Regions from separate parts of the Arthrobacter sp. ok909 genome, predicted to be linked through region 1. Evidence: predicted binding sites of a transcription regulator. Region 1 holds the regulator's gene; the other holds the start of a gene.
What was found. The regulator LexA, encoded in region 1, represses DNA repair genes until DNA is damaged. The targets are predictions, from matches to a motif close to TCGAACANNTGTTCGA.
Positions count from the first base shown of each region.

Region 2: a site for LexA is predicted at 6,271-6,286, ahead of uvrA (excinuclease ABC subunit UvrA). Genes of this name have one in related genera too.

Region 1 is NZ_FNJS01000003.1:186,970-197,654, reverse strand. It holds gene BLR03_RS04335 (DUF1844 domain-containing protein) at 1-106, shown strand, start outside; gene BLR03_RS04330 (MFS transporter) at 280-1,593, opposite strand; gene BLR03_RS04325 (SseB family protein) at 1,657-2,583, opposite strand; gene priA (bifunctional 1-(5-phosphoribosyl)-5-((5-phosphoribosylamino)methylideneamino)imidazole-4-carboxamide isomerase/phosphoribosylanthranilate isomerase PriA) at 2,597-3,343, opposite strand; gene BLR03_RS24310 (hypothetical protein) at 3,392-3,550, opposite strand; gene hisH (imidazole glycerol phosphate synthase subunit HisH) at 3,551-4,282, opposite strand; gene hisB (imidazoleglycerol-phosphate dehydratase HisB) at 4,279-4,905, opposite strand; gene BLR03_RS04305 (histidinol-phosphate transaminase) at 4,976-6,094, opposite strand; gene BLR03_RS04300 (LysM peptidoglycan-binding domain-containing protein) at 6,163-6,552, opposite strand; gene lexA (transcriptional repressor LexA) at 6,907-7,656, shown strand; gene BLR03_RS04290 (ATP-dependent DNA helicase) at 7,737-9,899, opposite strand; gene hflX (GTPase HflX) at 9,892-10,685, opposite strand, start outside.
Region 2 is NZ_FNJS01000001.1:11,297-21,981, reverse strand. It holds gene BLR03_RS00100 (DEAD/DEAH box helicase) at 1-978, opposite strand, end outside; gene BLR03_RS00095 (trans-aconitate 2-methyltransferase) at 1,124-1,903, shown strand; gene BLR03_RS00090 (ABC transporter ATP-binding protein) at 2,049-3,869, shown strand; gene BLR03_RS00085 (ABC transporter ATP-binding protein) at 3,983-5,842, shown strand; gene BLR03_RS00080 (GntR family transcriptional regulator) at 5,839-6,231, shown strand; gene uvrA (excinuclease ABC subunit UvrA) at 6,409-9,249, shown strand; gene BLR03_RS00070 (HAD hydrolase-like protein) at 9,394-10,137, shown strand; gene BLR03_RS00065 (lysophospholipid acyltransferase family protein) at 10,124-10,685, shown strand, end outside.

The sequences.
Region 1 (10,685 bases):
GCGCGACGGACTGCGTTCGCTGCAGCTGGCCTTCCGCGAGGAATCGATCATCCCGGACGCTCCGGGCAAGGGCCCGGGCGAGAAGTACACCGGCCCAGTCAACTAGTCACAGACAACTAGCCACGGCCGCCTCAGCACTTTCGTCAGCCATGACACGCCGGCGGGCGGACCATCCGGGTCCGCCCGCCGGCGTCGTTAACTCTGCTTCGATCCATCGGGACCCCGCGTGGCCCCCGGGCCCGGGGGCCACGCGGGCCTCTGATAGGGACAGCGCGGCGTCTAGGCGTGGGCCAGGCGGCGGCGGCGCATCTGCTGCAGGACGAGTCCTACGAGGCAGAGGGCCACGCCGGCCAGCCCCACGGCGACGAAGCCGGCCGACGGGCCGATGACGTCGATGAACAGCCCGGCGAGCGGCGCGCCCAGGGCCACGCCGCCGGTGAGCGAGGACCCGTACCAGCCCATCGCCTCGCCGCGACGGCTCTCGTCAACCAGTTCGGCGACCTTTTCCGAGGCCGCGGACAGCACCGGCGCGCACAGCAGCCCCGGAAGCAGCGAGAGCAGGCTGAGAGTCCAGGTATCAGTCGCGAACGCCATCGGGACCGTCAGCGCTGACATTCCCAACAGCAGGAGGATCGGCGAGACGGGCCGGTGCATGGCGCCGTAAACTATGCCGCCCACCACCGAGGCCGCGCACCAGAAGACGAAGACGATCCCGATTTCGGCCTCGTGGCCGCCGGTCTGGAGGGCTGCGACGATGCCCACGTCAGTGCCGCTGAGGACCATGCCGGCACCGGCTGCGACGGCGAAGACGGCTCCCACGGCGGGGGTGAACCAACTGAAGTTGTGGATGACCCGGTGGCGCAGGCCGGAGCGCCGCTGCCGCCGTTCCTCGGCTGCGGCCGCCAAAGGCGCCAGTTCGGCCGCGGCCTCCTGGAGGTGGGCCGGCGCGGCGGCGACGACGGCGGCCTCCGCGCACTCGAGTTCTTCCGCCTCGAGCCCGGCGTCGGGGGCCGCGCTCCGGGTGGGCGGGTTGAACCACATGAGGAACAGTCCAGAGACGGACGTGGCCACGCCGACTATTGTCAGGCCCAGGACCGACTGCCCGCTGGTGGCGACGACGGCGCCGACTGCGGGTCCGATCATGAAGACCAGCTCGGTGGCGATGGCGTCGAGGGCGAAGGCGGTGCGGCGCTGTTCGCCGGTGGCCAGTACGCCCAGGGACTGCCGCACCACGCTGAAGATGGGCAGCGTGAGCAGGCCGCCGACGAATACCAGCGGCAGCAGGACCTCGTAGGAGACGTGCGGCACGATGGACCAGATCACGGTCTCGGATATGACGGACGGGATGAGCGCCTTGCGCAGTCCCACGGTGTCGACCCGGCGTCCGCGCCAGGGCGCCCCGACGGCGATTCCGATCGTCATGACGGCGGCCGCGGCGCCGGCGGCCGCGTAGCCTTGGCCGAGGGTCAGGACGATGTGCAGGGTCAACAGGACGCCGGCCGCCGAGTGCGGTATGCGGGCAATCATCCCGACCAGCAGGAGCCGCCTGATGGGCCGGACGGCGAGCAGCTCCCGGTAAAGCGCGAAATTCACGTCACTACATCCTTCTGTTACTGCCCACGGCAGCACCAGGAGGTCCCCCCGTTGGGCCGTCAGCTATGGTGCTGCGCGCTGCAGCTTGACCTCGATCGAGTCAACCCGCTCGGCAAAGATTTCATTCCGGGCCCAGTCGTTGTTGAGGCCGGCGACGATGGACTGCACGCCGGCGGCGTCGAGTCCGTCCTCAAGGTACAGGACCACGCGGAGTTCCGGGCCGGATCCCCCGCCGGGGAGCCGCCTGCCATCGGCTGTAGCCGAGGCAATTCCACCCCCTGGATGAATTTCAACACGGCGGACCGCCGGAAAGCCAACCGCGCTGTCCCCGAGGGCGCGCGCGAGTTCCGGATCGGCATACGACGGCGTCCAGGTTTGCTGTTGGGCCAGTGCCCAGACCGCCGGCCTGCGGACCACGAACGTCAGGTCCGCACCGGGATCCAGTACGAGCAGCTCGGCACCTTCCGCGACGGCGGACAGGGCCGCCCGGGCCGCGTAGACCGCCACCGGTCTGGCCTCCGGATGCCAGGCCTCAAGTGACGCCGCCGAGGTGAAGGCGGGCATGGCCGTCCGCCCGTCCGGCGCTTTGAGCGTTACGAGGGCCATATCGGCCTGCTTGTCGGCGTGAAGGCCGCCGGCGCCTTCCCCTTCCTCGGCGAGCTGGGCCAGGATGGGCACGAAGACCCGGGCGGTGGCAAGCGCGGCCACCACGGCCGCCTCGTCGCCGGTGCCCGCGGCGAGGTTGGCCACGGCCGCCAGGTAGCCGGCGTCGGCAGCGCCGTCGTCGTCTTCGAAATTGTGGATTTTCGCGGCTTCCCCGGACAGGCTGCGGCCCGCCCAGGGTTGACCGGCGGAGTCCGTGGCGCCGCCGGCGCCGGCGAGGGCAGCGGCGATATGTCCGGGCAGATGCCGGACCGGAGCCGCGCCGGCGTCCGGCTGCACTGCGTTGTGGGGGTCGTGGGTGTCGCCGGGCTCGCGGGTGTGCGTCATGACTGCTGACCGCTTAGCGGCGACCGGCGACGTCGAGGGCCTGGGGCAGCGTGAAGTTGCCGTTGTAGAGGGCCTTGCCGATGATGGCGCCCTCGACGCCGAGCGGCACCAGGGACCGCAGGACCTGCAGGTCCTCAAGGCTGGAAATGCCGCCGGAGGCGACCACCGGCTTGCCCGTCTTCTCGACCATCTGGCGCAGGAGTTGGACGTTGGGGCCCTGGAGGGTGCCGTCCTTGGTCACGTCGGTGACGACGTACCGGGCGCAGCCGGCGTCTTCGAGGCGGCCGAGCACCTCCCAGAGGTCCCCGCCTTCCTTGGTCCAGCCGCGGCCGGCGAGCGTGGTGCCGCGGACATCGAGGCCGACGGCAATCTTATCGCCAAAGCGCTCGATCACCCGGGAGGTCCATTCCGGGTTCTCCAGTGCCGCGGTGCCCAGGTTCACGCGGGCCACGCCGAGGTCGAGCGCCTTCTCGAGGGAATCGTCGTCGCGCAGGCCGCCGGAGAGTTCAACCTTGATGTCAAGCCGCCCCACGACCTCGCGCAGCAGTTCAGCGTTGGAGCCGCGCCCGAATGCGGCGTCCAGGTCCACCAGATGCACCCACTCGGCCCCCTGCTGCTGCCAGTTGAGCGCGGCCTCCAGCGGGGTGCCGTAGCTCGTCTCGCTGCCGGCTTCGCCTTGCACGAGCCGGACGGCCTGGCCGTTGACGACGTCGACGGCAGGCAGAAGCTCGAGTACGGGCAGCGGGGTTTCGGTGGTCATCGTGGTGTCCTCAGCTCGGGATGGTGGGTCAGGAACGCGGCGCGGCCGTCAGGACGCCGGCAGGGTCAGGAGATAGGCGGCCAGCAGCGACATGCCGGCCAGGATGTAGAACACGACCTCCACCCAGCGCGGACTTTTCTGCTGGCGGAAGGAGATTGCGCCGCCGACCAGCAGGCCGGCGACGCCCATGAGGACCAGGGACCACATCTAGGCGGTCTGTTCCGGGGCCGCGGGGCGCAGGCCGTCGACCCAGTTGCGCAGGAGCCGGGCGCCGGCATCACCGGACTTCTCCGGGTGGAACTGCGTGGCGCACAGCGGGCCGTTCTCCACGGCCGCAATGAACGGCGCACCGTGTTCGGACCAGGTCACCAGGGGCGCCGCCATCCGGGGCTGGATGACGTCGAAGTCCCAGTGCTGGACCCCGTAGGAGTGCACGAAGTAGAAGCGCTCACCCTCGACGCCGGCGAACAACTTGGATCCCTCCGGGACGGAGACGGTGTTCCAGCCCATGTGGGGCACGACGTCGGCGGGCAGCAACTCGACCTTGCCGGGCCACTCCCCCATGCCTTCGGCTTCCGTGCCGTGTTCGACGCCTGCCTCGAACAGCACCTGGAGTCCGACGCAGATGGCAAGCACGGGGCGGCCGCCGGCGACGCGGCGCCCGATCATGCGGATGGCGTCCACGGACTTGAGTTCGCGCATGACGGTTTCGAAGGCGCCGACGCCGGGGACGACGAGGCCGTCGGCGTTGAGGACGTCCTCGGGCTTGGAACTGAGGATGACCTCGGCCCCGGCCCGCTCCAGAGCACGGACGGCAGAGCGGACGTTGCCGGAACCGTAGTCCAGCACCGTGACGGTCGGCTTTCCCTCCGGAGACACCGGCTTGGTTGCGGCGGCGGGGTCGATGATGGCCCCGTCGCGCAGGACCGGGCCGGTCACAGGGCGCCCTTGGTGGACGGGATGCCCTCGACCCGGGGGTCCGGTTCGACGGCTGCGCGCAGGGCCCGGGCGAAGGCCTTGAACTGGGCCTCGACGATGTGGTGGGGGTCGCGTCCGGCCGTGACGTTCATGTGGAGGCAGATCCCGGCGTGGAGCGTGATCGCCTCGAACACGTGGCGGGTCAGCGAGCCGGTGAAGTGGCCGCCGATCAGGTGGTATTCCTGGCCTGCCGGCTCGCCGGCGTGGACAAGGTAGGGCCGGCCCGAGACGTCGACGACGGCCTGCGCGAGGGCCTCATCCAGGGGCACGGTCGCCTCGCCGAAGCGGCGGATTCCGGCCTTGTTGCCCAATGCGGTCCGCAGAACCTCGCCGAAGGTGATGGCCACGTCCTCGACGGTGTGGTGGACATCGATGTGGGTGTCGCCGGTGGCCTTGACGGTCATGTCAATCAGCGAGTGCTTGCTCAGGGCCGTCAGCATGTGGTCGTAGAACGGGACCGACGTGCTGATATCCGAGACCCCGGTGCCGTCCAGGTTGATCTCAACCAGGACAGAGGACTCACTGGTGGTCCGTTCCATGCGTGCGGTCCGGCCCTCGGCGGCGGTGGCTCCGGTGTTGCTCATGTAGATGTGTCCTTTGGAAGAAGGCAGGGTGCTGGGCAGTCTGGCGGGGCGCACTGGCTCCCCGTCAAGTCTAGGCCTGCGGCGTTGCGTGGCTGGTCAGGATGCGTTCAAGGGCTTCGAGGAAGGCTGTGGTTTCCGTCTCAGTGCCCGCGGTCACGCGAAGGTGCCCCGGGATGCCGACGTCGCGGATGAGGACGCCGGCGTCCAGCAGGCCCTGCCAGACGTCGTGCGGGTTCTCCAGGCCGCCGAAGAACACGTAGTTGGAATCGGAAGCCGCCGGTTTTAGGCCCAGGCGGGCCAGCTCGGACACGATCCGGTCGCGCTGGCGCTTGATGTCCTCGACGTCGGCCATGAGGGCCACACGGTGGTGCAGCGCGGCCAGGGCCGTCGCTTGGGTTATAGCGGAGAGGTGGTACGGCAGACGGACCAGCCGCAGGGCGTCGGTGACCTCCGGAGCGGCGGCCATGTACCCGAGCCGCGCCCCGGCGAGGGCGAAGGCCTTGCTCATGGTGCGCGAGACGATGAGCCGCTCACGGCCGGGCAGCAGGGTCAGTGCGCTGGGCGTGCCGTCGTGGGCAAACTCGTGGTACGCCTCGTCTACGATCACGATGGTCTGGCTGGCCTCTCCGGCGGCATAGACGGCCTCGACGACATCAAGACCCAGTCCGGTACCGGTGGGGTTATTCGGGGAGCACAGGAAGACAATGTTGGGCTGCAGCTCCCGGACCTGGCGGGCAGCCGATTCCGCGCTGAGCCCGTAGTCCGCCGCGCGGGCGCCAACAATGTACTCCGTGTCCGTGCCGGCGGCCAGCAGCGGGTACATCGAGTATGTGGGAGGGAAACCAAGGGCCGTCCGGCCGGGACCGCCAAACGCCTGGAGGATTTGCTGAAGTACTTCGTTGGAGCCGTTCGCGGCCCAGATGTTCTCCGCGCCCAGGCCGTGGCCAAGGTACTCGGCCAGGGCTTCCCGCAATTCGGTGAACTCCCGGTCCGGATACCGGTTCAGCCCCGCGGCGGCGGCGCTGACAGCCTCGGTGATAGCGGCGCGGACGTCGGCCGGGACACCATGGGTGTTCTCGTTGACGTTGAGCAGAATGGGGACGTCCAGCTGGGGTGCGCCATACGGTCGCAGGCCGCGCAGATTGGTTCGGAGGGGCAGTCGGTTGAGGCGCTCAAGCTGGTCAGTCACGTGACCAGTTTAAGTGGAAGCGGGACGGGCGCTGAAACTGTGACGCCCGGGACGGTCGCCGGCGGTACCTACTTGGACGGAACGAACAGCTGCTGGCCCGGCATTACACGCGCGGCGTCAAGGTTGTTCAACTGCACGATATCGGCCACGACGTCACGGGGATCGCGTTCCGGCGCCACGGTCCCCGCAATGGCCCAGAGTGACTCCCCCGGCTGGACAGTCACGGAAACAGTGGGCGTCACATTGAGCTGGTCCGCGGAATCCGCCGCCTTGGCCGGAGCGGTAAGGAATCCGCTGAACGACAAGATGAGCGCTGCCAGCAGGATCAGCGGGATCCCGAAGAAGACGAACCGTCCGCGCCGGGTGAGCCGCAGCGGCGCCTGCTTCGGCCGCCGGGCGACCTCGCGGCCCGTGATGCTGTGATCAAAGGTGCTGTGAAACGCGCTTGCTGCTGACATGAACTGAGCCCTCCTGGACCATACGGTGCCGCCCGGCGTACTCCACGTACTCGCCGCCAACCGGCCGAACATTCGAACATAGAACCGAATAATGCGCTCGGGGCGTAAAAGCCGGAATCGAACACATATTCGAACTTTGCTAGTTCTGTTTTAGCACTTAGTAACGAACGATGTCGAGACTCGCTAGAACAAATGTTTGAAAAAGCGATGCCGCTGGCCTACTTTTGAGGGAAAGAACAACAGCTTGTGAACTCGTTCATCGGTAGTTGATCAGGAGGGTCTGACATTTCAGGCCGGAAGTTCCCGGTGACAGCAGCCACGGCGGCCGGGTGGAACGGAAAGGCGTTGGCGAACATGGCAGCACAAGCCACCGGCGGCCGGGCCAGCTCACGGAGCGCCCAGCCTGCACGGGCCCCCAAGAGCCTGACCGTCCGGCAGAAGAAAATCCTGGAAACGATCCAGCGCTCCGTCAGTGACAACGGCTACCCGCCGTCCATGCGCGAAATCGGCGACACCGTCGGACTCGCCAGCCTGTCGAGCGTGACCCATCAGCTGTCCCAACTTGAAAAGCTCGGCTACCTGCGTCGGGACCCAAAGCGTCCAAGGGCCATGGAAGTGCTCATGCCGCTGACCCTGGACGAGGGGACGAGGGCCATTTCGGGCGTCGAGAAATCCAGCGGCCTCCGCGCCGTCGGTGGCCTCTCCGTGACGGAACTCGCCAGCGCCACCGACACGGCAATGGTGCCGTTTGTCGGACGCATCGCGGCCGGCGGACCGATCCTCGCCGACCAGGTGGTGGAGGACGTCATGCCCCTGCCGCGCCAACTGGTGGGCCACGGCGAACTCTTCATGCTCAAGGTGGCCGGCGACTCGATGATCGATGCCGCCATCTGCGACGGCGACTGGGTGGTTGTCCGCCGCCAGGGTGATGCCGTGAACGGCGACATCGTGGCTGCGCTGCTCGACGATGAAGCAACGGTCAAGACGTTCCGCCAGCGCGACGGCCACACCTGGCTGCTACCGCAAAACACCCAGTACGAGCCCATCCTCGGCGACCACGCCGTGATCATGGGCAAGGTCGTCTCGGTGCTCCGCTCCCTGTAGCCACCCCGTGGCAGGCCTCCCGGGGACGGCTTCCAAGGGACGGCTTCCGGGGGCCGGAGCCGCGGCTCCGGCCCCCGCTTTTAGTTCTTTGCGGAGTCCTTCGCCAGCCGCTTCAAGGCGGCCACGGCGATCGAAGGATCCGTGGTGGGCCAGAACGGCGGAAGCGCGGCGCGGAGGAACCCGCCGTAGCGCTCCGTGGACAGCCGCGAATCCAGCACCGCCACCACACCCTTGTCCGAGGTCGAGCGGATCAGCCGGCCGGCGCCCTGCGCCAGGCGGATTGCGGCGTGCGTGGCCGAGACGGACATGAAGCCGTTGCCGCCGGCCTGCGCCACCGCACGGGAACGTGCTGTCATGAGCGGGTCGTCCGGCCGCGGGAACGGAATCCTGTCAATGACCACCAGGCGGCAGGACACTCCGGGAACGTCGACGCCCTGCCACAGGGACATCGTGCCGAACAAACATGTGTCCGGCTCGTCGGCAAACTGCCGCACGAGCGCTGTCATGCTCGACTCCCCCTGGCACAGGATGCTGAGGCCCAGCCGTGGCCGCATCGCCTCGGCGGCCTCCTCCGCCGCTCGCCGGGAGGAAAACAGGCACAGGGCGCCGCCGCCGGAGGCACGGATCAGTTTCTCGAGTTCGTCCAGAGCCTCCGGGGACGTGCCGCGCCCGGGCTTGGGCAGGTGCTGGGCGACATAGAGGATGCCCTGCTTCGGATAGTCGAAGGGGGACCCGACGTCGACGCCGGTCCAGCTCGGGGCGCCGCTGCCGACCAGGCCGAGGCCTCCGGCGGCCGGCTCGAACGCCGCCCCGATGGCGAGCGTGGCCGATGTCAGGATGACGGTGTGGTCCGCGAACAGTCCTTCACGCAGCCGCCCCGCGACGCTCAACGGGGCCACATTGATCAAGGCCGGCGCGGTCTCGTCCGGCTGGGAGTAGCCCTGCGCCGGGTCGAAGCTGCTATTGCGGGAGAACCACACGACTTCGCGGTTTTCCCGCGCGGCCAGGAGGCGTTCGCAAAGTTCCAGGATGACCATGAGGCGGGACCGGGCGAGCTGGCGACCGCCGTCGGCCGTCGTGGAACTGTCCCCCTTGGAATCGGACAGCGCGGCGCGGCAGGCGTCGCGCAACTGGTCGATGCAGTCGAGTTGCTCGGTGTTCAGGCCGTTGGGCATCAACCCGCTGGGGACGCCTTCGATGGCGAGCTCCAGGTGGGAGGCGGCATTGTTCAGGGCGTCCACGGTGATGCCTGTGTGCTTACGGGCCCCGGACGCGGCGGCGTGGACCATCGCCACGGAGAGCTGGCCGGAGACTGCGCCTGTGACGCGGTCCTGCAGTTCGTGGGCCTCGTCCACCACCACGACGTCGTACTCGGGCAGGACCGCCAGGCCTTCGAAGGCGCTGACGGCGAGCATGGCGTGGTTGGTGACCACGACGTCGGCATCGGCGGCGTTCTGCCGGGCCAGTTCACTGAAGCATTCGGCCGCGAGCGGGCACTTCTGCGCGCCGAGGCACTCCATGGACGTGACGGAGACCTGCCGCCAGGCCCGGTCCGTGACACCGGGCATGAGTTCGTCCCGGTCCCCCGTGGCCGTCTCCTCCGCCCATTCGCGCAGGCGCACCACTTCCTTGCCGAGCTGGGAGGAAGGCCCGCCCAGCGCGGCGGCAAAGTGCGGCACGGACGTGTCCTCGCCGAGGGAGAACAGTTGCCCCTCGGACGGTTCCTCGGACGGGAAGCCGCCCTCGATCTTGTGCCGGCACACATAGTTGGACCGGCCCTTCACCAAGGCAACCTTGACGGGCCGCTCCAGGGCCGGGGTGATGGTCTTGAGCAGCCGGGGCAGGTCGCGGCCGACAATCTGGGTCTGCAGTGCCAGGGTCGCAGTGGAGACCAGGGTGGGCTTGTTGCTGGTCAGCGAGTGGGCGATCAGCGGAATCAGGTACGCCAGTGACTTGCCGGTGCCGGTGCCGGCCTGGACCAGCAGGTGGTCGCCGCTGTCGATCGCGCGCGCCACCTGCCGGGCCATTTCGTGCTGGCCGTCGCGGCTCTGGCCACCCATGCCGGACACGGCACGGTCGAGCAGCTCAATCACGAACTCCTCGCCAGTCCCGCCGGCCGTGTTGCCGGACGCCGTGTTGCCGTCCGCGGCGTCCTCGCCCGTCCCTCCGTCGGCCGGTTCCGCGTCAGCGGCCCCGGCGTCCGAGGATCCGGCCTTGGCCTTGGTCACCGCAGCCTCAGTCATTGCTGATGAAGGGATCCAGTTCAGCGGCGAGTCCTTCGCGCACCATCACCACGGCCCGGGTGCCGGTTTCCTCGTGCTCTAGGCTGAGGATCTCGGCGTCGGTCTCATGGAGCTTGTTGAGCAGATCTCCACGGTTGTACGGGATCAACAGCTCAAGCTTCACGCCGGGGCGCGGAATGCCGTCACTGATGGCTTTGAGCAATTCCGGGATGCCTTCACCTGTGCGTGCCGAGACCACCACGTGGCGCGGTTCGCGCTGCTTGAGCCGTTCGACCACAAACGGGTCGGCGGCGTCGGCCTTGTTCAGGACGATGATTTCCGGAACCTTGCGGGCGTCGACTTCGCTGAAGACTGCCCGGACTGCGGCGATCTGGCCCTCGGGGTCGGGGTGCGAGACGTCGACGACGTGCAGGATGAGGTCCGAGTCGGCCACCTCTTCCAGGGTGGAGCGGAATGCTTCCACGAGCTGGGTGGGCAGCGAGCGGACGAATCCCACGGTGTCCGCCAGCGTGTAGCCGAGGCCGTCGGCGGTTTCTGCCTTGCGCACGGTGGGGTCCAGGGTGGCGAACAGGGCGTTCTCCACCAGCACCCCGGCGTCGGTCAGGCGGTTCAGGAGCGAGGACTTCCCGGCGTTGGTGTAGCCGGCGATCGCTACTGACGGCACGGCATTACGACGACGGTTGGCGCGCTTCGTTTCCCGGGCGGGCTTCATCGCGGCGATTTCGCGCCGCAGCTTGGCCATGCGGGTGCGGATCCGGCGGCGGTCCAGTTCGATCTTGGTTTCAC
Region 2 (10,685 bases), on a different contig from region 1:
GGTGCCGCAGATGACCTTCAGCAGGCCGGCCTGCGCGAGCTGCTCCACAAGCCGGCGGTATTTGGGCAGCATGCCAGCGTGGTGGACGCCGATCCCGTGCCGGACCAGCCGGTTGAGGGTCTTGCCGAAGCCCGCGGCGAAGCGGAACCCGGCGATGAGCTCGGCGATCTTGTCCTTCTCCTCGCGGGTGCAGACGTTGATGCTCATCAGATTCTGTGCCCGGTCGATCGCCTCGACCTGGCTGAAGTGCACCACGTAGACCGGGACCTGCTTGGTGGCGAGCAGCTCTTCGAGGGTCTCGTGGACCGGAGTCTGTTCGTAGTAGTAGTGCAGCGGAATCGGGCGTTCGGCGGAACTGACGGTCGTCGTCGGGCGGCCGGTCAGTGCGCTGATCCCTTCCTCGAAGCGGCTGACATCGCCGAGCGTCGCCGACATCAGCAGGAACTGCGCCTGGGGCAGCTCCAGCAGCGGCACTTGCCACGCCCAGCCGCGCTGCGGGTCGGAGTAGAAGTGGAACTCGTCCATGATGACGGCGCCGAGTTCGGCCGCCGAACCCTCGCGCAGGGCAATGTTGGCCAGGATTTCGGCGGTGCAGCAGATGATGGGAGCGTCCTGGTTGACGCCGGAGTCACCGGTGATCATGCCGACGTTCTCGGCCCCGAAGATCTCGCAGAGGGCGAAGAACTTCTCGGAGACGAGGGCCTTGATCGGGGCGGTGTAGTAGCTGCGCTGGCCACGGGCCATGGCCTGGAAGTGCGCGGCGATGGCCACGAGGGACTTGCCGGACCCGGTGGGCGTGGCCAGGATGACGTTGGACCCGGCGGCCAGCTCCATGATGGCCTCGTCCTGAGCGGTGTAGAGGGCGAGGCCGCGGGTCTCGGTCCACTCGACAAACCGGGTGTAGAGCTCGTCCGGGTCCAGGGCCGTCCTGCCGGGAACTCGGGCGGCCGGGGCGGGGAGCTGATCAACGAGTTTCATTGCTGTCCAGCTTAGTGCCCGCATGCTGCCGGCGGCACCGGCGGGTTGGTGCGCCCCGCCCGCCGGATGCGTGGCTCCTTGGCTGGCCAACATTGCCGGGGCTACGCTTCGGGTAGGACAACAGCGCCCGGGACTGGAGGTAGCCGTGAAATGGGATCCCGAAAAGTATGTGCAGTTCGGTGATTACAGGGACAGACCATACTTTGACCTCACGGGGCGGATCCACGCCGAAGCCCCGCGGCACGTCGTCGACCTCGGCTGCGGTCCGGGCAACCTGACCGCGACTCTCGCGGACCGGTGGCCGGGGGCCCAGGTGGTGGGCCTGGATTCCTCGCCGGAGATGCTGGCCAAGTCGAGGGACCATGCGGCCGCGGCCGCCAACCTCTCCTATGAACTGGCCGACATCGGGCACTGGCTGCCCTCCGGCGAGACCGACGTGGTGGTCACCAACGCCGCCCTGCAGTGGGTGCCCGGACACCGTGAGTTGTTGCCCGCGTGGCTTGATGCCCTCAAACCGGGGGCCTGGTTCGCGCTACAGGTGCCGGGAAACTTCAATGCCCCCTCCCACACCCTGATGCGGGAACTGGCCGAGTCTCCGGCGTGGGCCGGGCGGCTCGCCGGGGTCCTGCGCCACGACGACGTGGTGGGGGAGGCGGCGGAATACCTCGACATCATGCTCGACGCCGGTTGCGCCGCCGATGCGTGGGAAACCACCTACCTGCAACTGCTCCCGGGCGCCCACCCTGTCCTGGAGTGGGTCCGCGGAACGGGGCTCAGGCCGGTCCTGGCCGCCCTCCCGGCAGACGAGGCCAGGGAGTTTGAGGCCGAGTACTCGGCGCGACTGGACGAGGCGTATCCGGCGGGCCGGCACGGGACCGTCTTCCCGTTCCGGCGCACCTTTGCGGTGGCGCAAAAACGCGGATGAGAGGCTTGTCTGCCGGTTGACACGAGGCACTCCGGAATGGGGCTTAGAATGACGTGGCGGCGTGGGGCGGCGTGGGGGCGGCCGTTAGGCGGATTCCTATTCCGAGCCCTGGGCATGTGATGGAGGTTCGGTGCTAGTAAGCCTGATGGTGCGGCTACTGTCCGCGCATAAGGGGAGCGTGCTGGCCATCGTTGTGCTCCAGCTCGTGCAAACCACCGCCAACCTGCTCCTGCCCACGCTGAACGCCGCGATTATCGACGACGGCATCATCGGCGGGGACACGGGGGAAATCGTCCATCTGGGCGGCTGGATGGCCGGAATCGCCGCCGTGCAGGTGGCCACGGCTATCGCGGCCGGTTACCTGGGCGCCGTCGTCGCCATGGAGCTTGGCGGGCAGCTGCGCGAGGAACTCTTCGCGAAGGTGCAGTCCTTTTCCTCCCAGGAGGTCGGGGTCTTCGGTGCGCCCAGCCTCGTTACCCGGGCCACGAACGACGTCGCCCAGATCCAGAACCTCGCAGTCCTGGTCTTCACCATGCTGATCGCGGCCCCTGCCATCTTCATCGGCGGCATCGCGCTGGCCGTGCACCAGGACGTGGTGCTGTCCTGGATCGTGGTCGCCGTGATCCCGATCCTCACGGTGATCATGACGGTGATCGTGCGCCGCCTGATTCCGCTGTACCGCGAGGGTCAGGGGCTCCTCGACAGGATTGGCCGCGTGCTGCGCGAGCAGATCATCGGTGCCAACGTCATCCGCGGCTTCGTCCGGCAGGACCACGAAATCCGCCGCTTCGACGAAGCCAACAAGGACCTCACCCGGAACAACCTGCGCTCGGCCCTGCTGGTGGCCGGGATGATGCCCATGATCATGCTGGTGGTCAATCTGTCCTCCGTGTGCGTGGTGTGGTTCGGCGGCCACCGGATCGACGCCGGCGAAATGCGGCTCGGTGCCCTCACCGCGTTCATCGCCTACATCCTGCAAATCCTGATCGCCATCATGATGGCGATGTACGTGTTCATGACCGCCCCGCGGGCCGCGGCGTGCGCGGAACGGATCCGCGAGGTGCTGGACACGAAACCGTCCATCGCGGACCCGGCTGCCCCCGCCGGGGCGCATGCCGGCCCTGCCCGGCCCGAAGACGCGGCACAGCCCGAAGACGCGGCACGGCCCGGACATGCCGCACGCCCGGTGAGCTCGTCGCATGCCCGTCATACTGCCCGCCCCGTACACGCCGTCGAGTTCCGCAACGTGTCCTTCGCCTATCCCGGCGCCGAGGAGCCCGTGCTGGACGGCATCACATTCACCGCCGCCCCCGGGACCACGACGGCGATCATCGGCGCGACCGGCAGCGGCAAGACGACCCTCCTGAACCTGATTCCCCGCTTCCTCGACGCGACCGGCGGCGAGATCAGCATCGGGGGACGCAATGTGAGGGCCATGCCGCTGGAGGCCCTGCGCGGCCTCATCGCCATCGTCCCGCAGCACTCCTACCTTTTCTCAGGCACGCTCGCTGAAAACCTTCGCCTCGGTTCGCCGGCCGCCGCCGACCCGGACTTGTGGCAGGCACTCGAGTCCGCCCAGGCAGCCGACTTTGTCCGCGCCCTGCCCCTCGGGCTCGACGCGCCCGTCAGCCAGGGCGGCACCAACTTCTCCGGCGGCGAACGCCAGCGCCTGTGCATCGCCCGGGCACTGCTCAAAGATTCGCCGGTCTACCTGTTCGATGACAGTTTCTCCGCCTTGGACTACGGGACCGATGTCCGGCTCCGCGCGGCGATTGAGCCTCTGCTGGAGCAGGCCACCGTGCTGATCGTGGCCGAACGGGTGGCAACGATCGTGGACGCCGGGCTGATCCTCGTGCTCGAGGACGGCCGTCTCGTCGCGCAGGGCACGCACGCCGAACTCATGGAGTCCTCGCCAAGCTACCGGGAGATCGCCGCGTCCCAGCTCGTGCTGGAGGAAACCCTGTGAGCCGCGGCAGGGCATCAGGCACGGAGTCCGCCGCGCTGTCCGGGGCCAAGGAGCGCTCCAAGTGGCGGGCCGCAGCCCGGCTGCTGGGCCTGTTGCGGCCGCTCAAATGGCGGATGGCCGGTGTCATCGCGGCCACCTGTGCGTTCGTGACGCTCAACGTCGCCGCTCCCAAAGTCCTGGGTGACGCCACCGACGTCGTGGTCGCAGGTTTCCTCGGCGGTGCCCTCGACGAACAGGCGCTGGCCGGGCGGCTCCTGACGGTGTCCGCCCTGTACGTCGGGGCGTCCCTCTTCAGCTGGATCCAGGGCGCCCTGACCGCCACGGCCGTGCAGCGGCTCAGCTACGGACTCCGCGGCTCCGTGGAGCAAAAACTCCATGTGCTGCCGTCGAGCCATTTCGAGGAGCAGCGCCGCGGCGAGGTGCTCAGCAGGGCCACGAACGACGTCGACAACATCTCCCAGGCCCTCAACCAGCTCCTCAACCAGCTGATCATGTCCGTCCTGATGCTCTCCGCCGCACTCGCCATGATGCTCTGGCTCTCGCCGCTGCTGGCGCTGATCGCTGTCCTCTCGGTGCCGGTGTCGACCGTCATCACCGTGTTCGTGGCCAAGCATTCCCAGGCGCACTTCACGGAACAATGGGGCAGTACCGGGGCGCTGCACGCCCAACTCGAAGAATTCTTCACGGGCCATGAAGTGGTCAAAGCCTTCGGCCGGCAGGAGGCGTCGGCGGCGAGCTTCCGGGACTGCAACGACAAACTCACGCGGTCCAGCGCCCGCGCCCAATATCTGTCCGGCATAGTGCAGCCGCTCATGGTGTTCGTCGCCAATCTCAACTACATTGCCGTGGCCGTTGTGGGGGCGCTCCAGGTCACCACCGGGGCCATGACGATCGGCGGCATCCAGGCCTTCATCCAGTTCTCCCGCCTTTTCAGCCAGCCGATGGGCCAGATCGGCGGCATGCTGACCCTCCTGCAGTCCTGCCTCGCTTCCGCGGAGCGTGTTTTTGAGCTGCTTGATGCTCCCGAGATCCCGCCGGACAGCGCCGTGCCGGCCGCTGCGGCCAACGGCGCCGGAACCCCGCTCACGGTACATACCCCGCTCAAGATCCATACCCCGCGCAAGACCAACGGCCGGCACAAGTTCAACGGCCGGCGCAAACCCCGCGACCTGCGGGAAGCCAACGCGCCGCTGACGCCGGGCACGGCCGCGGGCAGCGTCACGTTCGAGCACGTCAGCTTCAGCTACAGCCCCGGCACTCCCGTGGTGAAGGACCTGTCCTTCACGGTGGAACCGGGACAGACCGTGGCAATCGTGGGACACACCGGCGCCGGCAAGACCACTGTGGTGAACCTCCTGATGCGCTTCTACGAACTCGACTCGGGGCGGATCCTGGTGGACTCGACCGACATCGCCACCATCCCGCGGGACGAGCTCCGGTCCGTCTTCGGCACGGTCCTGCAGGATGCGTGGCTGTTCACTGGCAGCATCCGGGAGAACATCGAGTACGGCCGGCCCGGGGCCACCGACGCCGAGATCGTCGCGGCGGCCCGGGCCAGCCATGTGGACCAGTTCGTCAGGGCCCTGCCGGCCGGGTACGCCACCATGCTCGGCAACGACGGCGACTCCCTGAGCCGGGGCCAGCGCCAGCTCGTCTCGATCGCACGGGCGCAGCTCGCCGGCCGCAGCATCCTGGTACTGGATGAGGCGACGAGTTCCGTTGACAGCCGTACCGAGGTGCAGATCCGGCATGCCATGGAGCGGCTTCGCCAAGGTCACACGAGCTTCGTGATCGCGCACCGTTTGTCCACGGTCCGGGACGCTGATCTAATTCTCGTCATGGACCACGGACGGATCGTTGAACACGGCACCCATCAGCAGCTGATGGCGGGGAGCGGGCTCTACAAGGATTTGTACGACGCACAGTTCGCCGGTCGCGAACACGTGCAGGCTGTCGGGGAGCCGGAACAGTGAGCCCCGCGGACACCGCGGGGGAGCGTTTCCCCGGTGCCTGGCGGACCAATCCGGCCAGCTCCGTCCCCCTCTTCGAACAGCTCCGGCTGTACGTCATTGAACGCGCCGATAACGGCACGCTCGCGCCGGGTACCCGGCTGCCGGCCGTGCGGAGCCTCGCCACCGAACTGGGCGTTGCACCCCACACTGTGGCCCGTGCCTACAAGGAACTCGAGGCCGCCGGCGTCGTCGTGACGCGCGGCCGGAACGGCACGGTGGTCTGCGCCCGCGATGCCGCCTGGAGCTCGCTGTCCACCGCCGCGGCGGAGTTCGCGGCGGCCGCCAAAGCGCAGGGCGCGAGCTTCGCCGAGGCCGTGCAGTTGCTGGCCGCCGCCTACGACCGCCGCTAGCACATCCCGGCGGACCCCCCGGGCGAGCAGAATAGTTTTTCGAAGAAGTTTTCGATTAGCATTAGATTCGTGCCTAAAGCTGTAGCTGAAGATCCAGCCGTTGAAGTCCAGTCCGCCGTCGAACCGCTGGCAGCCCCGGAGGCCGTCCCGCCCCGTCCCGAGCTGAAACGCCCGGACATGACGCGCCTCGTCGTCAAGGGCGCACGCGAACACAACCTGCGCAACGTGGACCTGGACCTGCCCCGCGATGCCATGATCGTGTTTACCGGCCTGTCCGGTTCCGGCAAGTCCTCCCTGGCGTTCGACACCATCTTCGCCGAGGGCCAGCGCCGCTACGTCGAGTCGCTCTCCGCCTATGCCCGGCAATTCCTGGGCCAAGTGGACAAGCCCGACGTCGACTTCATCGAGGGCCTCTCGCCGGCCGTGTCGATCGACCAGAAGTCCACGAGCAAGAACCCGCGCTCCACAGTCGGCACCATCACCGAAATCTACGACTACATGCGCCTGCTGTGGGCCCGCGTGGGCCGGCCGCACTGCCCCATCTGCGGCGAACCCGTGGCCAAGCAGACCCCCCAGCAGATCGTTGACCAGCTGCTCGAACTCCCGGACGGCACGCGCTTCCAGGTGCTGGCACCCGTGGTCCGCGGCCGCAAGGGCGAATTCGTCGACCTCTTCAAGGAACTGACCGCCAAGGGCTACTCGCGGGCACGCGTGGACGGCGAGCTCGTCCAGCTGAGCGACCCGCCCAAGCTGGGAAAGCAGTTCAAGCACACCATCGAAGTGGTCGTGGACCGCCTCGTGGTCAAGGAAGGCATCAGCCAGCGCCTCACCGACTCCGTCGAAACCGCGCTCGGCCTGGCGGAGGGCCGCGTCCTGGCCGAATTCGTCGACCTCGACGCCGACGACCCCGAGCGGATCAGGGCGTTCTCCGAACACCTCGCCTGCCCCAACGAACACCCCTTGGCGATCGACGAGATCGAGCCGCGCTCCTTCTCCTTCAACAACCCGTTCGGCGCCTGCAGCGCCTGCAGCGGCATCGGCACCAAGCTGGAAGTCGATGAGGATCTCATCATCCCCAACCCGGAGCTATCGCTTTCGGAGGGCGCCATTGCGCCGTGGTCGCTGGGCACCGCCACCACGGAGTACTGGAACCGGCTGCTGGGCGGCCTCGCCAAGGAGCTCGGCTTCTCCATGACGACGGCGTGGGAAAAGCTCGACGCCGACGTCCGGCAGACCGTGCTGCACGGCAAGGACCACAAGGTCGTGGTGCAGTACCGCAACCGCTTCGGCCGGGAACGCAAGTACAGCACCGGCTTTGAGGGCGTCGTGCAGTACGTCCACCGCAAGCATGGCGAGACCGATTCCGACTCGGCGCGCGACCGCTACGAGGAGTACATGCGCCAGGTCCCGTGCCCGGCCTGTAACGGTGCACGCCTGAACCCCGCATCCCTTTCGGTGCTGATCAACGGCAAGTCCATCGCCGAGGTCGCCGCGCTGCCCATGCGCGACTGCGCGCACTTCCTCGACAACCTCGTCCTCACGGGCCGCGAAGCGCAGATCGCCCACCAGGTCCTCAAGGAAATCCAGGCCCGGCTGACCTTCCTCCTCGACGTCGGACTCGAATACCTGAACCTGGAGCGGCCCTCCGGAACCCTGTCCGGCGGTGAAGCCCAGCGCATCCGGCTGGCCACCCAGATCGGCTCAGGGCTCGTGGGCGTGCTCTACGTCCTCGACGAGCCCTCCATCGGCCTGCACCAGCGGGACAACCGCCGCCTGATCGAAACCCTCACCCGGCTCCGGGACCTGGGCAACACCCTGATCGTGGTGGAGCATGACGAGGACACCATCCACGAAGCCGACTGGGTCGTGGACATCGGACCCGGTGCCGGCGAGCACGGCGGCATGGTGGTCCACTCCGGTTCCTACCAGGACCTGCTGAAGAACACGGAGTCCCTGACCGGCGACTACCTCTCCGGCCGGAAGTCCATCGAGGTGCCGAAGAAGCGGCGCAAATACGACAAGAAGCGCGAGCTCAAGGTCGTTGGCGCCAAGGAAAACAACCTGCTCAACGTGGACGCAGCCTTCCCGCTGGGCCTGTTCACCGCCGTCACCGGCGTCAGCGGCTCCGGCAAGTCCACCCTCGTCAACGAGATCCTCTACAAGGTGCTCGCCAACAAGCTCAACGGTGCCAAGCAAGTGGCCGGCCGGCACAAGGCCGTCCAGGGCCTCGAACACCTGGACAAGGTGGTGCACGTCGACCAGAGCCCCATCGGACGCACCCCGCGCTCGAATCCGGCCACCTACACCGGCGTGTTCGACCACATCCGGAAGCTTTTCGCCGAGACCACCGAGGCGAAGGTCCGCGGCTACCAGCCGGGCCGGTTCTCCTTCAACGTCAAAGGCGGCCGCTGCGAGGCCTGCTCCGGCGACGGCACCCTGAAGATCGAGATGAACTTCCTGCCGGACGTCTACGTCCCGTGCGAGGTCTGCCACGGCGCCCGGTACAACCGCGAAACCCTCGAGGTCCATTACAAGGGCAAGACGATCGCGGACGTGCTGAACATGCCCATCGAGGAAGGCGCCGAGTTCTTCGCAGCGTTCTCCCCGATCGCGCGGCACCTCAACACGCTCGTCGACGTCGGCCTCGGCTACGTCCGGCTGGGCCAGCCCGCCACCACGCTCTCCGGCGGCGAGGCCCAGCGCGTGAAGCTCGCGGCTGAGCTCCAGAAGCGCTCCAACGGCCGCAGCGTCTATGTCCTGGACGAGCCCACCACGGGCCTGCACTTCGAGGACATCCGCAAGCTCCTCATGGTGCTGCAGGGCCTCGTGGAAAAGGGCAACACCGTGATCACGATCGAGCACAACCTCGACGTCATCAAGAGCGCCGACTGGATCGTGGACCTTGGCCCTGACGGCGGCTCGGGCGGCGGCCGGGTAGTGGCCTCCGGCACCCCGGAGCAGGTCGCAAAGTCGAGCGAAAGCCACACGGCGGCGTTCCTCGCCGATCTCCTCGCCTGAGAACGGACCCCGTGCCGTGCGTGCGGACCGGGAGCACCACTGCTGAGCGCTCCCGGTCCGCGGCACGGCCAAGTATTCCCCTGACGTATTCCTGAAGGAGTATGCGAATTTCTGGCATCCGTGCACTCGTGAGAAACTAAGCCGGTGACGCATACAACAGTGCCTGTGATCTTCGACCTCGACGGCACTCTTGTCGATCCGGCCGGGGGAATCACGGGCGGAATCGCCGCGGCCCTCACCGAACTCGGACTGCCCGTTCCAGGACCTGACCGGATGGACGAGATGGTCGGACCCAAACTGAGCCATTCCCTCACGGAAATCGCCGGCGTACCGGCAGCGCTCCTCGCGGACGTCATCCGGATCTATCGCCGGCACTATGCGTCCACCGGCATCGCGCAGAGCCGGCTGTACCCCGGAATCCGCGACCTCCTCGAAGGCTTCGTCGCCGCCGGGCGGCCCATCGCCGTCGCCACCCAGAAGCCGGAGGGTCTGGCCCGCACCGTGCTGGAACACCACGGCATCGCCAGGCTCTTCCACAGCATTCGCGGCTCGGCCGCCGACGAGGCAGGCGCGGCAACGGACTCCGTCCCCGAAGGCAAGGCCGGCATCGTCGCCGCCGCGCTCTCGGACCTGGCTGCCGCCGTCCCGTCGACGGCCGGCCATGCCGTGATGGTGGGCGACCGTGCGCAGGACGTCGCCGGGGCCGCTGCGAACGGACTGGACTGCATCGGCGTAGGCTGGGGTTTTGCGCCCGACGGCGAACTGCACGCGGCCGGCGCCGTCGAGATCGTGCACACCACCACGGCGCTTCACGCAACGATCACCAGACTCTCCGAACGCCCGGGGACCGCAGCCCTGAACGAGGTGCACACCGATGGAAATGTTTGACGTAATCCGCTGGACCACGCGCGGGCTCATATCGTCCACGTGCCGTCCCACGGTCATCGGCCTGGAGAACGTGCCCAAGCAAGGCCCGTTCATCGTGGCCCCCAACCACCTCTCCTTCCTGGACAGCGTGATCGTCCAGGCCCTCATGCCGCGGCCCGTGGCGTTCTTCGCGAAGGCCGAGTACTTCACCACCGGCGGCGTCAAGGGCAAAGCCATGAAGTCCTTCTTCGAGGCTGTGGGCTCCATCCCCGTCGAGCGCGGCGAGCAGGCCGCCAGCGTCCAGGCGCTGAAGACGCTGCTGGACATTCTCGACGCCGGCCGCGGCGTGGGCATCTACCCCGAAGGCACCCGCTCCCGCGACGGCATCCTGTACCGAGGCCGCACCGGCGTCGGCTGGCTCGCCCTCACGACGGGCGCGCCGGTGATCCCGGTAGGCCTGATCGGCACGGAACACCTGCAGCCGGCGGACAGCAAAGCGGTCAAACCGCAGCACTTCACCATGAAGGTGGGCGAGCCGCTGTACTTCGAGAAGACGGGACCGGACCACT